Linked DNA regions of Cupriavidus necator N-1. The protein of the gene in region 1 interacts with the protein of each later gene in a pairwise test. Links are inferred from orthologs where the notes say so. Each region holds a gene or a part of one and is shown on either strand. Other genes may lie near its edges.

Evidence for each region. Proteins that work in one complex are often made in the same cells at the same time.
Region 2: the proteins of CNE_RS12895 (region 1) and clpB interact in binary tests that used the Escherichia coli proteins (3 or more experiments, as listed by UniProt). The link is inferred for Cupriavidus necator N-1 from one-to-one orthologs.

What each region holds. Positions count from the first base shown.
Region 1 is NC_015726.1:2,740,664-2,745,946, reverse strand. What follows is about bases 1,152-3,926. They hold CNE_RS12895 (sulfurtransferase TusA family protein), read left to right. Parts: upstream 1,152-2,312; coding sequence 2,313-2,540; downstream 2,541-3,926. Other genes in these bases: CNE_RS12885 (valine--tRNA ligase), read right to left, coding at 3,649-3,926; galU (UTP--glucose-1-phosphate uridylyltransferase GalU), read right to left, coding at 2,629-3,519; CNE_RS12900 (NUDIX domain-containing protein), read left to right, coding at 1,678-2,262; CNE_RS12905 (threonine aldolase family protein), read left to right, coding at 1,152-1,630. Also shown: CNE_RS12915 (class II aldolase/adducin family protein), read left to right, coding at 1-329; CNE_RS12910 (4-oxalocrotonate tautomerase), read left to right, coding at 382-570; more of CNE_RS12905, read left to right, coding at 599-1,151; more of CNE_RS12885, read right to left, coding at 3,927-5,283. UniProt on the Escherichia coli protein: Involved in thiosulfate metabolism.
Region 2 is NC_015726.1:2,224,475-2,229,293, forward strand. The notes cover bases 1,496-4,643. They hold clpB (ATP-dependent chaperone ClpB), read right to left. Parts: upstream 4,290-4,643; coding sequence 1,701-4,289; downstream 1,496-1,700. Other genes in these bases: CNE_RS10490 (MaoC/PaaZ C-terminal domain-containing protein), read right to left, coding at 4,513-4,643. Also shown: CNE_RS10475 (sulfate ABC transporter substrate-binding protein), read right to left, coding at 1-478; CNE_RS10480 (ferritin-like domain-containing protein), read right to left, coding at 878-1,420; more of CNE_RS10490, read right to left, coding at 4,644-4,819. UniProt on the Escherichia coli protein: Part of a stress-induced multi-chaperone system, it is involved in the recovery of the cell from heat-induced damage, in cooperation with DnaK, DnaJ and GrpE. Acts before DnaK, in the processing of protein aggregates.

The sequences.
Region 1 (5,283 bases):
ACGACTACGAGGGCCTGGCCTTCACCCCGGCCGAAGGCGCGCGGCTGACCGCATCGCTGGGTGCGCATCCGGCCATGCTGTTGCGCAACCACGGCACGCTGACGGTGGGCCGCACCGTGGCCGAGGCCTATGTGCTGATGGCGACGCTGATCAAGGCCTGCGAGGTCCAGATTGCCGCGCAGGCGGGCGGTGCGCTGGTGCAGCCCGGCGCGGCTGTGGCGGACAAGACCTCTGAGCAGCTCTACGACAACGGCGCCGTCGAAGGCGTGATGGAGTGGCCCGCGCTGCTGCGCAAACTGGATAGAATCGATCCTTCATACCGGGACTGAGCGGGACTGGTTTCCCGCCGCGACTCAACCACATTCATCAAAGGAGCATTGCATGCCGACTTTCCACGTCGAAATGTTTGAGGGCCGTACCATCGAGCAGAAGCGCAAATTTGTCGAGGAAGTGACCCGCGTCAGCTGCGAAACCCTGGGCTGCTCGGCCTCGGCCGTCGACATCATCATCACCGACATCAAGCGCGAGAACTGGGCCACCGGCGGCGAGCTTTGGGCCGACAAGAAGTAAGGTTCCACGCAGCCCCACACTGAACACCATGCAGCACTTCGCCTCTGACAACTACGCCGGCTTCTGCCCCGAATCGCTTAAGTATTTCCTGGAAGCCAACGCGAGCGGCCACGAACAGGCCTATGGCGACGATACCTGGACGCAGAAGGTCTGCGACCGTATCCGCGAGCTGTTCCAGACCGATTGCGAAGTATTCTTCGTGTTCAACGGCACGGCGGCCAACTCGCTGGCGCTGTCGGCGCTGTGCCAGTCGTACCACTCGGTGATCTGCCACGAGCTGGCGCATATCGAGACCGATGAATGCGGCGGCCCGGAGTTCTTCTCCAACGGCTCCAAGCTGCTGACCGCGCCCGGCGCCGACGGGAAGCTCACGCCGGACGCGGTCGAGGCGCTGGTCACGCGCCGCTCCGATATCCATTACCCCAAGCCCAAGGTGGTGTCGCTGACGCAGTCGACTGAAGTCGGCACCGTCTACAGCGTGGAAGAGGTGCGCGCGATCGCCGCCATCGCCAAGCGCCGCCAGCTGCGCGTGCATATGGATGGCGCGCGCTTTGCCAATGCGGTGGCGTCGCTGGGCGTGCATCCGTCCGAGATCACCTGGCGCGCCGGCGTCGACGTGCTGTGCTTCGGCGGCACCAAGAACGGCCTGCCGGTGGGTGAGGCGGTGGTGTTCTTCGACCGCCGCCTGGCCGAGGACTTTGCCTACCGCGTCAAGCAGGCCGGGCAGCTGGCGTCGAAGATGCGCTTTATCTCCGCGCCGTGGCTGGGTTTGCTCGAGAACGACGTATGGCTCGCCAACGCGCGCCATGCCAATGCGATGGCGCAGTTGCTGCAGCAGCGCATCAGCGATATTCCGGGCGTTCGCATCATGTTCCCGACGCAGTCCAACGCCGTTTTCGCCGAGCTGCCGCTGCCCGCGATCGAGGCGCTGCGCGCCAGGGGCTGGCGCTTCTATACCTTTATCGGCGCTGGCGGCTGCCGTTTCATGTGTTCATGGGACCTGCAGCCGCAGACGGTTGAGGCGCTGGCCACCGATATGCGCACGGCGTGCGGCGCCTGACCGGCATCCCATACCTATAACGACGAGACCCCTTCAGGAGCCCCCAAATGCAATACCGATTCTGCCCGCAGTGCGGCGCGCCGCTGGAGGTGCTGCCGCTGTCCGGGCGCGAACGCCACGCCTGCGTGCAGCAGGACTGTGGCTTTGTGCACTGGAACAACCCGCTGCCGGTGCTGGCGGCGGTGGTGGAGTATCAGGACAAGCTGCTGCTGGCGCGCAATGCCGCCTGGCCGGAGACCATGTTCGCGCTGGTGACGGGCTTCCTGGAGCGCGACGAGCCGCCCGAGCTGGGCGTGGCGCGCGAACTGAAGGAAGAGACCAACCTCGATACCGAGTCGGTGTCGCTGATCGGCGTCTACGAGTTCATGCGCAAGAACGAGCTGATCATCGCCTACCACGTCAAGGCGACCGGCACCGTGGCGCTGTCCGAGGAACTGGCCGACTACAAGCTGGTGGCGCCGGAGGATGTGCGCGTCTGGTCGGCCGGCACCGGCTTCGCGGTGGCCGACTGGCTGGCCGCGCGCGGCTATCCGGTGCGCTTCTTCGACCGCCAGACCGGCGCCGACATTCCCGACCCGCGCCGCCCGCACGACTTCAGCCTGGTCGGGGGTTCGCTACAATACCGGTGGTGAGGCTGGCCTCCGGCCAGCCGCCCAGCCCCCAGAATCGAAGGAAGAGACGAATGGAGTTCCAGAAAGAAGTGGATGCGCGCGGCCTGAACTGCCCGCTGCCGATCCTGCGCACCAAGAAGGCCCTGGCCGACATGGCCAGCGGCGACGTGCTCAAGGTGCTGGCCACCGATCCCGGCGCCACGCGCGATTTCCAGGCCTTTGCCAAGCAGACCGGCAATGAGCTGCTGTCGCACTCGGAAGTGGACAAGGTGTTTGTGTTCTACATGCGCCGCCGCTGACCGGCATACGGCTCCCGCACCTGGCGGGACTGCACAAGGAAAAAGCCGCTCGAAAGCGGCTTTTTCCTTGTTTGCAGGGCCAGCGCGATCAGCTGCCGATGCCGGTCAGGTGCTCGCGCGATTCCAGGTAGGCGCTGAAGTCAGCCCCGACTTCCGGGTGCTTCAAGGCAAATTCAACGGTCGCCTTCAAGTAGCCCAGCTTGCTGCCGCAGTCATAGCGGCGGCCCTGGTAGCGGTAGGCCAGCACCTGCTCCTGACCCAGCAGCGACTGGATCGCGTCGGTCAGCTGCAGCTCGCCGCCGGCGCCCGGCTTCAGGTCACGCAGGTGTTCGAAGATGCGCGGGGTCAGGATGTAGCGGCCAACCACGCCCAGGTTGGACGGGGCATCTTCCGGTGCCGGCTTCTCGATGATGCCCGAGACCTTGATCACGTCCGCATCCCACTCGCGGCCGTCGATCACGCCGTAGGAGCGGCTTTGCTCCGGCGTGATCTCCTCGACGCCCAGCACCGAGCAGTTGTAGTGGTTGAAGGTATCCACCATCTGCTTCATCACCGGCGGGTTGCCGTCGATCAGGTCATCGGCCAGCATCACCGCGAACGGGGTGTCGCCGACCAGCTTGGCCGCGCACAGCACCGCATGGCCCAGGCCCAGCGCTTCGGGCTGGCGCACGTAGAAGCACTCCACGTTGGCGGGCTTGATCGAGCGCACCACGTCCAGCAGCGCCTGCTTGTTCTTGGCCTCAAGCTCCACTTCCAGCTCGTAGGCCTTGTCGAAATGGTCCTCGATGGCGCGCTTGGAGCGGCCGGTGACAAAGATCATCTCGGTAATGCCGGCGGCCATGGCTTCTTCCACGGCGTACTGGATCAGCGGCTTGTCCACCACCGGAAGCATTTCCTTGGGGCTGGCCTTGGTGGCCGGCAGGAAGCGAGTGCCCAGGCCCGCAACCGGGAACACAGCCTTGGTGACGCGATTTTCCATATCAGGTGTACCTCTCAGATTCCAGTCCATAACCCTGCCAGCCATTGCGGGCGCCGTCTGTCCGGTTCTGTCTGACGAAGCCGGACAGAACCCCCGGCAGGCAGGGGCGTGAATGCGGCCGCCGTGCCGTCAGGCCGGCAGCCGCTGCAGCTGGCCCTGCAGCTTGGCCAGCGTCTGCTCGAAATCAGCCAGGCGCTGCGTCTCTTGCGCCACCACGGCAGGCGGTGCCTTGGCGACAAAGCTCTCGTTGGACAGCTTGGCGCGGCACTTGCCGATTTCGCCACCGATTCGCTCGACTTCCTTCGACAGGCGCACGCGCTCGGCGGCGGCATCGATCTCGATCTTCAGCAGCAGGTGGTTGCCCCCGGCAATGGCGACCGGCGCGCCGGCGCCTTCAGCCTGCAGGGCAGCTTCATCTTCGAAGACGCGCACCTCGGAAAGTTTCGCCAGTGCCTGGATATGTGCGCTAGCCGCCTTCAGGAAGGCGCTGTCGCCCTCGGCGTAGAGCGGGATGCGCTGGGCCGGCGAGATGTTCATCTCGCCGCGCAGGTTGCGGCAGGCATCGATCACTTCCTTCAGGCGCGCAACCCATTGCTCGGCTTGCTCGTCGATCTTGGCGACCGCCGGCAGCGGGTAGGGCTGCAGCGCAATGGTTTCGGAGCCATCACCCTTGGCGCGGCCGGCCAGCGGGGCCACCTTCTGCCACAGCTCTTCGGTGATGAACGGGATGATCGGATGCGCCAGGCGCAGCACGGTCTCGAGCACGCGCAGCAGCGTGCGCCGCGTGGCGCGCTGCTGGGCCTCGGTGCCGTTCTGGATCTGCACCTTGGCCAGCTCCAGGTACCAGTCGCAGTATTCGTCCCAGACGAACTTGTAGATCGCGTTGGCGATATTGTCGAAGCGGTATTCGGCAAAGCCCTTCTCGACCTCGGCTTCCACGCGCTGCAGCAGCGACACGATCCAGCGGTCGGCCTGCGAGAAATCCAGATAGCCGTCCGGGCCGCAGTCGTGGTTGCACGGGCCCATGCCGCAGTCATGGCCCTCGGTGTTCATCAGCACGAAGCGGGTCGCGTTCCACAGCTTGTTGCAGAAGTTGCGGTAGCCCTCGCAGCGGCCGGTATCGAAGTTGACGTTGCGGCCCAGCGTGGCCAGCGACGCGAAGGTGAAGCGCAGCGCGTCGGCGCCGAAGGCGGGAATGCCCTCGGGGAATTCCTTTTTCGTCTTCTTCTCGATCTTGGGCGCGTCCTTGGGGCGGCGCAGGCCGGTGGTGCGCTTCTGCAGCAGCGTGTCGAGGTCGATGCCGTCGATCAGGTCCACCGGGTCCAGCGTGTTGCCCTCGGACTTGCTCATCTTCTTGCCTTCCGAATCGCGCACCAGGCCGTGCACGTAGACGGTATGGAAGGGCACCTTGCCGATGAAGTGCTTGGTCATCATGACCATGCGCGCCACCCAGAAGAAGATGATGTCGTAGCCGGTCACCAGCACCGACGACGGCAGGAAGTGATGCATCTCGGGCGTTTCTCCCGGCCAGCCCAGCGAGGAGAACGGCACCAGCGCCGACGAGAACCAGGTGTCGAGCACGTCTTCCTCGCGGCGCAGGCTGCCGGTGCTGCCGGCGGCCCTTGCCTTGGCCAGCGCTTCGTCTTCGGTGCGGCCGACAAAGCAGTTGCCGGCATCGTCGTACCACGCCGGGATCTGGTGGCCCCACCACAGCTGGCGCGAGATGCACCAGTCCTGGATATTTCCCAGCCACTGGTTGTAGGT
Region 2 (4,819 bases), 520 kb from region 1 along the record:
CCAGGTAGTTCCAACGCGCGCCGCCGCTGGTCTTGGGGTTGGGCGTGATCACCTGCACGCCCGGCTTGACCAGGTCGCCCCAGTCCTTGATGCCCTTGGGGTTGCCCTTGCGCACCAGGAACACGATGGTCGAGGTGTACGGCGAGGCGTTGTGCGGCAGGCGCTTCTGCCAGTCCGGCTTGATCAGGCCCTTGTCCGCGATGGCGTCGATGTCATAGCCCAGCGCCAGCGTGACCACGTCGGCGTCCAGCCCGTCGATCACCGAGCGCGCCTGCTTGCCCGAGCCGCCGTGCGACTGGCGCACGGTCACGGCGTCGCCGCCTTGCGCCTTCCAGGCCTTGGCAAAGGCGGCATTGACGTCGACATACAGCTCGCGCGTCGGATCGTAGGAAACGTTCAGCAGGTTGGCGGCCGCTGCGGTCTGCGCCGCGCTCAGGGCGCCAAGTACGGCCAGGCTGATGGCCAGTTTGCGGATCATCTTGTATTGCTCCCGTCAGTGTCGTGAATGGGCGCGAGGCGCCTCTTGCCTTGTCCGCCTTGGGTGGCGGACTTGTGTCAGGAGCAAGACTACCGAGGGGCCTATCTGAACGGAACGAATGGTTTCGCCGATCCTTCGCTGTTTTTTGCATAAGATCGGACGGAAATATGGGCATGCCTGCGGGCGCAGGCGCGGCGGGCGCAGGTGGCGCACGCAGGTGGCGCAATCGGCACGCACAAAAGAAAACGCCCGCACCGGCAAGCCGGTGCGGGCGAAGTTTCCATTCTGGAAACGGGTAGACAAGTCATGAAGAGCGCCCCCGCATCTCCATGACAGGACGAATCTTATCGGGCAGGCCGCTGGCGCGGCTTGACCAATATCAAGTGCGTGGCGATCCGGTCAGCCGCCGGACTGCCGGCTCAGCAGGTCGGCCATCTCGTCGGCATGCTCCTCTTCGACGGCGAGGATGCCCTCCATCATCCGGCGCGAGGTCGGGTCGCGCTCGCCCAGGAACCGGATGATTTCCCGGTAGCTGTCAATGGCGATACGCTCGGCAACCAGGTCTTCCTTGATCATTTCGGTCAGCGAGGTGCCCGCCACATATTCCGCGTGCGATCGGCTGGTGAGGCCGTCCGGGGCAAAGTCGGGCTCGCCGCCCAGCTGGACGATGCGCTCGGCAATCTGGTCAGCATGACCTTGTTCCTCGTTGGAATGGGCCAGGAATTCATCCGCCACGCTTTTCGAGTTCGGACCCTTGGCCATGTAGTAGTGTCGGCGATAGCGCAGCACGCAGACGATTTCGGTGGCCAGCGCAGCGTTGAGCAGCTTCAGCACGGTATCGCGATCCGCGGCATAGCCCGCGGTCACGGCGCCATCATCGATGTGCTTGCGGGCGCGCTCGCGCAATGTCTTGACGTCTGAGAGGAAAGGCTTGTCGGTCATTGAAGGGCTCCTTGGGGATGCGGCTGCGTCAGCGCAGCGCCTTGTAGGGAAACTCAACCCTTGTGCAACGCGAGAAGTGTGCCACTCGGCGGATAGCGCGCGGAACGGCGCGTCTGGCGACGACCCGTGGCATCGTGGCGTGAAAAAATTGCACGGGGCGGGACCGCCTTACACGCAATGCGTGATGGCAAGACAAAAAAAACCCCTGCGTGGTATCGCAGGGGCCTGACTATGATCGACTGCTTGTGTGCTCCGGCAGTCTATCGAGCCATGGGTAGCCTTAGTCCAGCTTCCGCCCGAACGTGAACTCGCCATCGACATAATCCACCGGCACCACATCCTTGGCGGCGAACTTTCCCTCCAGGATGGCCCGTGCCACCGGGTTCTCGATCTGCTGCTGGATCGCACGCTTGAGCGGGCGCGCGCCAAACACCGGGTCGTAGCCCGCGCTGGCGATCTTCTCCAGCGCCGTCTCGCTCACCTCCAGCGTCATATCCATGCGGGCCAGGCGGGCCTGCAGGCGATGCAGCTGGATGCGTGCGATCGACTCGATATGCTTCTGGTCCAGCGCGTGGAACACCACGACTTCATCGATCCGGTTCAGGAACTCCGGCCGGAAATGCGTGCGCACTTCCTGCCAGACCGCGCCCTTGATCGCTTCCTGCGGCTCGCCGGTCATCGACTGGATGATCTGCGACCCGAGGTTGGACGTCATCACGATCACCGTGTTCTTGAAGTCCACCGTGCGGCCCTGGCCATCGGTCAGGCGGCCGTCGTCCAGCACCTGCAGCAGCACGTTGAAGACGTCCGGGTGGGCCTTTTCGACTTCATCGAGCAGCACCACGCTGTACGGCTTGCGGCGCACGGCCTCGGTCAGGTAGCCGCCTTCCTCGTAGCCCACGTATCCCGGCGGCGCGCCGATCAGGCGGCTGACGCTGTGCTTCTCCATGAACTCGCTCATGTCGATGCGGATCAGGTGCTCTTCCGAATCGAACATGAACTCGGCCAGGGCCTTGCACAACTCGGTCTTGCCGACACCGGTCGGGCCCAGGAACAGGAACGAGCCATAGGGCCGGTTCTCGTCCGCCAGGCCGGCACGCGAACGGCGGATGGCGTCGGACACCAGCCGCACGGCTTCGTCCTGGCCCACCACGCGCGCATGCAGGCGGTCTTCCATCTTCAGCAGCTTCTCGCGCTCGCCCTGCATCATCTTCGATACCGGGATGCCGGTGGCGCGGCTCACCACTTCGGCGATTTCCTCGGCGCCCACCTGGGTGCGCAGCAGCTTGTTGGGCTGCTTCTGCTCGCTGGCCTCGGCGTCGGTCGCGGCCTTGAGCTTGCCTTCCAGGCCCGGCAGCTTGCCGTATTGCAGCTCGGCCACCTTGTCCAGCTTGCCTTCGCGCTGCAGCTTGGCGATCTCCAGCTTGACCTTCTCGATCTCTTCCTTGAGCGCGGCCGTGCCCTGCGCGGCGCCCTTCTCGGCCTTCCAGATCTCGTCCAGGTCGGCGTACTCCTTCTCCAGGCGCGCGATTTCCTGCTCGATCAGCTCCAGGCGCTTCATCGACGCCTCATCGGTCTCTTTCTTGACCGCCTCGCGCTCGATCTTCAGCTGGATGGTGCGGCGCTCGAGCTTGTCCATCGACTCCGGCTTGGAATCGATTTCCATCTTGATGCGCGCGGCCGCCTCGTCGATCAGGTCGATCGCCTTGTCGGGCAGGAAGCGGTCAGTGATATAGCGATGCGACAGCTCCGCCGCGGCGACGATGGCCGGGTCGGTGATCTCCACGCCGTGGTGCAGCTCATACTTTTCCTGCAGCCCGCGCAGGATGGCAATGGTGGCCTCAACGCTCGGCTCATCCACTAGCACCTTCTGGAAGCGGCGCTCCAGCGCGGCGTCCTTCTCGATGTACTTGCGGTACTCGTCCAGCGTGGTGGCGCCGATGCAATGCAGCTCGCCGCGCGCGAGCGCGGGCTTGAGCATGTTGCCCGCGTCGATCGCGCCCTCGGCCTTGCCGGCGCCGACCATGGTGTGGATCTCGTCGATGAAGACGATGGTCTGGCCCTCGTCCTTGGCGACGTCGTTCAGCACCGCCTTCAGACGTTCCTCGAACTCACCGCGGTACTTGGCGCCGGCCAGCAGGCCGGCCATGTCCAGCACCAGCACGCGCTTGTTCTTCAGGCTCTCGGGCACTTCGCCGTTGACGATACGCTGCGCCAGGCCTTCGACGATCGCGGTCTTGCCCACGCCCGGCTCGCCGATCAGCACCGGGTTGTTCTTGGTGCGGCGCTGCAGGATCTGGATCGCGCGGCGGATCTCGTCGTCACGGCCGATCACGGGGTCGAGCTTGCCGATGCGGGCGCGCTCGGTCAGGTCGATGGTGTACTTCTTCAGTGCCTCGCGCTGGCCCTCGGCCTCTGCGCTGTTGACCGAATCGCCGCCGCGCACGGCCTGGATGGCCGACTCGAGCGACTTGCGGTTCAGGCCGTTTTCACGCGCGATGCGGCCGGCGTCGCCCTTGTCGTCGGCGACGGCCAGCAGGAACAGCTCGCTGGCGATGAACTGGTCGCCGCGCTTGATGGCTTCCTTCTCAGCGGCGTTGAGCAGGTTCACCAGGTCGCGGCCGATCTGGACCTCGCTGGTGCCCTGCACTTGCGGCAGGCGCTTGATGGCGGCGTCCAGCGCGCTCTGCAGGCCCTGCACGTTGACGCCGGCGCGCGCCAGCAGCGCCTTGGCGGCGCCGTCGTCCTGCGCCAGCAGCGCGCGCAGCAGGTGCTGCGGTTCGATGTATTGGTTGTCGTTGCCCAGTGCCAGGCTTTGCGCATCAGCCAGCGCTTCCTGGAACCGGGTGGTCAGCTTGTCAAGACGCATAAGGATTCCCTCTCTCGGATAAGGTCGTGTCCTGATGCGGGGGCCTCGGCGCCGGTCTTCGTTGCCGGAGCGCCCGTATGCCCTGCCGGACACTGGATGTCTTTCCGAAAGATAAGGCTTTGTCGCGACATTTCAAGGCCGCGCCGGTACGCAATGACCCCGATCCGCCGCTATGTCGGCAACCCCGGCTCCCACGCTCGCAAGTGCCGCAAGCGACATGCGGCTAGGCGGCGCGGCAGGCGCCCTTGTCCGCCAGGTTGCGCACCAGCACGAGTGATTCGCCCTGCACCACCACGCGCCCGTCCGCGCCCGTGACCACGCTGGCCAGGTTGACCAAGTCCTTGCCGGCGCGCAGCCGCACGATGCGCACGCATGCCGTCAGCGGCTCATCCAGCCGCGCGGCTGAAGCGAGGCGCAGCGACTGCTTCATCCACCCCGTGCCCCGTCCGGGCAGTTGCGTGCCGAGCAGGTCCGAGAACATGCCGGCCAGCAGCGGCAGCGGCACCACCGGCCCGCCAAACCCGCGCGCG